One region of the Paenibacillus ottowii genome, then DNA from elsewhere that is predicted to be linked to it. Evidence: riboswitches for the same ligand, from Rfam matches in the RefSeq annotation. Region 1 holds a riboswitch; the other holds the start of a gene.

What was found. A riboswitch is a leader RNA that binds a small molecule or an ion and turns the genes downstream of it on or off. The one in region 1 is predicted to bind cyclic di-AMP.
Region 2: linked by a shared signal. The riboswitch ahead of ACQQ6X_RS02415 (3D domain-containing protein) and the one ahead of ACQQ6X_RS19985 (TrkH family potassium uptake protein) in region 1 are both predicted to bind cyclic di-AMP.

Annotation. Positions count from the first base shown of each region.
Region 1 covers NZ_CP191577.1:4,294,833-4,297,976, reverse strand. Annotated here, with positions in the region: gene ACQQ6X_RS19990 (CPBP family intramembrane glutamic endopeptidase) at 1-647, opposite strand, end outside; cyclic di-AMP (ydaO/yuaA leader) riboswitch at 910-1,062, shown strand; gene ACQQ6X_RS19985 (TrkH family potassium uptake protein) at 1,473-2,813, shown strand; gene ACQQ6X_RS19980 (potassium channel family protein) at 2,832-3,144, shown strand, end outside.
Region 2 covers NZ_CP191577.1:538,992-542,135, reverse strand. Annotated here, with positions in the region: gene rnmV (ribonuclease M5) at 1-53, opposite strand, end outside; gene ACQQ6X_RS02415 (3D domain-containing protein) at 200-1,351, opposite strand; cyclic di-AMP (ydaO/yuaA leader) riboswitch at 1,623-1,903, opposite strand; gene ACQQ6X_RS02410 (TatD family hydrolase) at 2,104-2,874, opposite strand; gene ACQQ6X_RS02405 (HD domain-containing protein) at 2,917-3,144, opposite strand, start outside.

The sequences.
Region 1 (3,144 bases):
TTCTTTTCGTCCACGGTATACTTCAACCCACCATCCCCCTCAGTGGTCGCGAGCTTTAATTCGGATGGCTTAAAGCCAAAGCGTTTGATCCATATCGCCGCAGCCTGTTCCTTGGCTTCGAGCGTCATGTCGCCCTCAGCTATACGTACAAGCCTGTTTTGTGCTTGTTCATCCGTAGAAACATCAGCCTGTGTGTAATTGGTGCTGGAGGTGATCCGTTTAAAGCTAACGACCTTCCCAGTGGATAAATCCACATGAATTTGCAGCTTGCCCTTCCCTGAGGAATCAGGCAAATCAACCCGAAAGGTTTCATAAGGATAATTTTTTTTCCATGTGCGATCGTACTGTTGAAGCAGTTTTTCTCTGGATAAATAACCGTATAAATCCGTTTCAGCCTGATAGGTCACAACCGGCTTCTCTGGCTGTGATTCCGTATAGCCCAGTTCGGAACGGGCAAAGTCGAGGGCGTGTATGACTGCTTCTTGTTTGCTGATGACCTTTGCATTCGTCAATGATTCCGGACTTGGATTGCTAAGCGAGGGAAGAAGCAATTGAAAGATAAAAAAGCAAATCAGGCCAACCCCGCCCAGCAAGCCTAATTTTTTGAAGTTGGCCGTGAGCACGACCGGTTTCCCGATAGGATTCATGAGTTTCCTCCTTAATCTGTAAATAAGAACATCCATTAAAGATATCATACTGCACAGGTTCCCGCCAACAGACCAGCGATATTCATGAAAATAGAGTGAAAGCACTGTAAAGTTTTAATAAAATTAGATAAGCTGTGATTAAACGATGCCCATTCACAAATTAAAGCTAATTTCACGTTTTTTCGACGAAATCGATTTTGTGATCTGGATAGAGAAGGATTATAATCTTGAGGCAATGCCTATGAAATATGTTAGGTAATGATATACATTTAAGCCGAATTTCTATGAGAAAACGGGGGAACCATGTTACTGGGGTGAATTTTACAGCCGATCCAGATGGAACGGGAGTGTAAATAGGGCATACTGTACTGTCCGAATCCGTCAGCTAACCTCGTAGGCTATGGGCAGGAACCAAGTCAGGGGCACTCGGTTTTCCGGTGTCTTTTTTTGTGTGTATAAAAGTGTTTGGATTGGTTAGGCCGCTGCGGGTTCAGATTATTCTTCCGATTGCTGTTATCCCCGGATTTTTTGATTGTATAAACCCTTTTATGGTTAAAATCCGGAGATAAAGGCAAACGCTCCGCTTCTTCAGAACAATTCTGCCCCCTTCGCTGCTGCCCGCCAATAGCATAGGGGGCCGGGTAGTGTTTAACATGCATTCTTCCTGTTTTCAGGGAATGCTAATTATAGTTATTTAAGGTTTGGAAAATTAAAAAATCAGGGGCAGCGACGATCGGAAGACAAATGGAACGCGTAGCGGGTTTACACCGTATTAAATCACTGTTTTTATAGTTTTTTAGGATTTAGGAGAGAAGTGATAAATAAATGAATCCCAATGCAAGCTGGCTTCGGCTTTCTCCACCGCAGATATTCGTTGCAGGCTTCGCTATTATCATTCTTATAGGTAGTTTATTGTTAATGCTGCCCATTTCCAATACAACGGGGAAGCCACTTGCGTTTATAGACGCCTTGTTTACGGCTGCGTCCGCGACCTGTGTAACCGGGCTTGTTGTTAAGGATACAGGACTTTTTTTTACAACCTTTGGTCAAATTGTTATCGTTGCGCTGATTCAGATCGGCGGTCTTGGCTTTATGACCATGGCTACCTTGATCGGGCTGGTGTTCAAACGTCGCATTTCCTTGCGGGAGCGCCTTATTTTGCAAGAAGCGATGAATCAGACCTCTGTCGAGGGAATTGTCGGATTGATCCGCAAGGTCCTATGGTACTCGTTGATTATTGAGGGCGTATGTGCAGCCATTTTTTCGATTCGCTGGTCGTTTGATATGCCGGTAGGCAGAGCGATTTATTTTGGAATCTGGCATGCGATTTCCATGTTTAATAATGCTGGTTTTGATTTGTTCGGTGAATTTCGCAGCCTGACAGGTTATGTATATGATCCAATTGTTAATTTTACAGCCATGTTCCTCATTATTTCCGGTGGTATTGGTTTTGTCGTGATGTCAGACCTGGTAGAATACCGCAAGCGCAAGAGACTGTCCTTGCATACCAAGGTGGTGCTCAGCATGACAGCCGTTCTGATTGTAGTCGGGACGCTCGTCATTTTTGTATTTGAGTTTACGAATCCGAAGACGCTTGGCTCGCTGGATTGGGGGGGGAAAGTGCTGGGATCTTTATTCCAGTCCGTTACCCCCCGTACCGCAGGCGCCAATACGCTGGACATTGCAGGCTTGCGGCAGGCAACGCAGTTTTTTATCATCATACTCATGTTTATTGGGGCTTCGCCTGGCTCCACTGGAGGCGGGATTAAGACCACTACGTTTGCCCTGCTCATTGGAGCGGTGTTTTCGATGCTGCGGGGACGGGAAGATATTGTGCTGTTCCGGTATCGACTTGCGCAAGCACGAATTTATAAGGCTTTGACCATTACATTGCTGGGGCTGCTGTTCGTGATCGGCGTGACGATGATTCTGTCCGCAACCGAGGATCATCATTTTCTGATGATCTTGTTCGAGACGGTGTCTGCATTTGGTACGGTAGGACTGTCTATGGGGCTTACACCTGATTTGACAGTTGTAGGCAAGCTGGTGATTACTCTGACAATGTTTGCAGGCAGGCTGGGCCCGCTCACGCTGGCTTATGCCCTGGGACCGAAAAAGGGTAAGGAATTGTATCGTCATCCAGAAGGTAAAATAATTATAGGGTAAGGGAGTTTTCGAGTAGATATGAAAACGCAGCAGTTTGTAGTCATTGGCTTGGGGCGGTTTGGCTCAAGCCTGGCTTTGCAATTGGTGGATATGGGGTGCGAGGTGCTAGGCATTGATCGGAATGAGGATGTTGTTGACAGTATGAGTGAGATCCTGACACATACTGTCGTAGCAGACGCCACAGATGAAGATGCGTTGCGATCACTGGGCATCCGTAATTTCGATTGCGGCATTGTTGCGATTGGGGATGATATTCAGGTAAGCATCCTGACCGCCATTTTGCTGAAGGAGCTGGGTGTGAGAAAAGTCGTAGCCAAAGCCATATCTGTGC
Region 2 (3,144 bases), 1.8 Mb from region 1:
CGAATGGCTACCGTGTCATCCCGGCCTTCTACCACGATCACTTCCTTGATCATCTTCATTTACCTCCACTGCTACACAGCAACATATATTTATCTTTCCCTGTTTTTGAAAACAAAATAAGAAGAGGATATCCTCTTCTTAGCATGGCATAACTATGTTGTTAATACTATCGCATTGCCCTCAACATACACAACCTGTTTTAGTTGATTTCTGGCTTTACAGGTCCGATAACATATACGGTTTTACCGTGCTTGCGACCAAATTGGTTGGCCCGGCCTAAACTCTCATAATACACATCGATTTTGTGGCCTTTAATGGCGCCACCGGTATCCTCCGCACGGCGGAAGCCCACCCCTTCAATATACACCCACCAGCCGATTGGAATTATACTCGGATCGACAGCGATGGTACGTCCTTCCGTGACACGCGTGCCGGAGGCCGTACGTGTACCAATACCTGACTCCTGTGAGGAGTACGCCGTCATGGAGACGTTTTGTAAAACCTTGCTATATTTAAAATTAATTCCCGCTTTACGGACAGCATTGCCCGAACTAACCGTTGTCGCCTTAACCGCATCTCTAGGGCCGACGGAAGCAGCCAGAACGACCGGTTTTTTCTTCGTTCCTACTGCAATTACCTTATCCACGCGATTCTGTGTGACTTCCTTGTTGATCAGCTGTTTGGATACCAGCTTTCCATCATGGTATACCTTTTGAACGTGCTGGACCACCACACCCGATTTGCCACTTTGAATGACTCGATTATCGCCTTTATAGAGACTTGGATCCGCCGTTTTGATGACCTGATAAGGCACCTGTTTTTTCTGTGCAACCTGCTGTTTCTTCACACGGACGATTTTTATGTCCATGTTAGCCGAAACAGAGGCATCCAATGCAGGGTAAACTTTATCGATTGATGATAATTTATAGCCCGATGTGCGAATCGCACCCTCTACTGTATTTTCTGTTGTGTACAGCTTTTTCGTCTTATTGCCTGAGGACACTTTAACCTGATTGGCACGTTTAATAACTACGCGGTCCCCATCCTGTACTGCTCCGTTTAGCGGCATGGATATTGTATCATGCGGCTGAAGTGAAATAGAATGCTCATTGAGCAAATCTTGGAGCTTGGATTCCCGGGTTTCTACCGCCGATGCCTTACCATCAATGACAAAAAAGACTTGTTTTTTAGATTGCGTGTACATCAGAATTGAAATCATAATCGTTAGTGCGATTAGAAAAATAGCAACCAAAACCGCCTGGCGCACATTCTCTTGCTTCCAACGCAATACGTAAGACATGCTGGATGAGCGTGACTCATGGGTGGTCTCCCCTTTTCGGAAAATGCCCATTTCCTCCGTCCTCCTTACATAGCCCGCCGTCTGGAGTAAGACATAGTTGATCGTTGACGTGACTATAACAGATTTTCTACAAGACAAGCCCGTACTGCGACTGTCCTGCACCATGTACCCGTCTTCGCGGCATGCTGTCCTCCCCTGTTTAACCACAGTATGATGACAGATTTTCTTTTATTCACAACAAAAAAAGCCAAAGAAAGAGATTAGAGAGCTCTTTCGTGGCTTCCGGCATGTGTGAATATGCGGGAAAACTCATGCACGAGATGGCTTCTCTCTTGTTACGCTTACGGGGTTAGCTGTCGGGTTCGGACGTAGAGAGTCGCCCTAGCTTAGGTCAACCGCTCATGGCGGTCGCCCTCACATTCACCCCGAAGACCCAGAAAGAAATCGAAATACGGCTTCTCTACCTGTTCAATCCCATCCGGGATTTGAATTTCGGTCGAGCCGGCTGCTGAAGACACATTCTCTCCTGCACATACGCCGGACGTACTGTAAGCCATATCGGTTCCCCCGTTCCCTGTAAAAGGGACTCAGCGAGACTGGTTCATGAAATGAGTTGTTGATGTTTACACTCAACAACAATTCACTGAAAAGATGATATCCTGTTTCCATGCATGTTGTAAAGCAGGTTTCAAGTACATTTTTTAAAAAATTCGGTTAAAAGTTTGTAATATTCCTGAGTTTACTGCAACAAAATCATAATTAGCTCCGTCTAACTCTTTATTTTGATTGATTTCTTCGCCTTTTCACTTAATGTCAAATCGTTCCAAGGCATTTTGAGTAGTAATGGATACCAATTCCTCCACCGTAATTCCCTTAATTTGGGCGGCTGCCTCTGCCACCAGTCTCACATGTGCTGACTCATTTCGCTTCCCGCGAAACGGATGGGGTGTCAGGTAAGGTGCGTCCGTTTCAATAAGCAGACGGTCCAGTGGAACCTGGGCCAGTACCTCTTTCGGCTGCTTGGCATTTTTGAACGTTATAGGCCCACCAAATGAAAGGTGGAAACCCATATCCAGCACCATTTTGGCTGTCTCCCAACTCCCTGAAAAGGAGTGCATGACTCCGCCAATCTCGCTCGCCTTTTCCTCTCGTAAAATCCTCACAATATCTTCATGTGCATCTCGATTATGGATAACAATTGGCATGTTGAGCTCACGTGCCAGGCCAATTTGATTTCGAAGTACCCGCTGCTGCACATCCTTTGGTGACGTATCCCAATAATAATCCAGACCGATCTCTCCGATCGCTACAACCTTTTGATGACTGCATAACGATGCAATCCATTCTAAATCCGCTTCCTGCATTGTAATGGCATCCTGGGGATGCCACCCAACAGCCGCATAAATAAAATCATACGTTTCAGCCAGCTTCATGGTGGATGGAATGGTCTCACGATTGAATCCGATATTGATCATCCGTGTTACTCCTGATTCGACAGCACGTGCTATAACTTCTTCACGATCCTCGTCAAATTGTGGTGCATCCAAGTGAGTATGAGTGTCGAATAAATCCAAGGTTTTCATCTCCTCTTTTTACTTACATTTCTATATGTTTGTCTATTGTTTGACAAAATAATTCCTTATTTCGGCAGGAAGCCTGTGTTTTACCCCGTTCAGTTTATTCTGGGGAAAATACATATGATATTTTCCACGGTGAATACCACTTATTGAACGTACGATTTCCGAAACTTCAGATATTTCCCGCACCTCGCCCTGACGTCCGAGCAGCAAAATTTGGTTGTCCGTTGAACCGCCCTTTCGAAACACATCATAAGGAAGATCTGT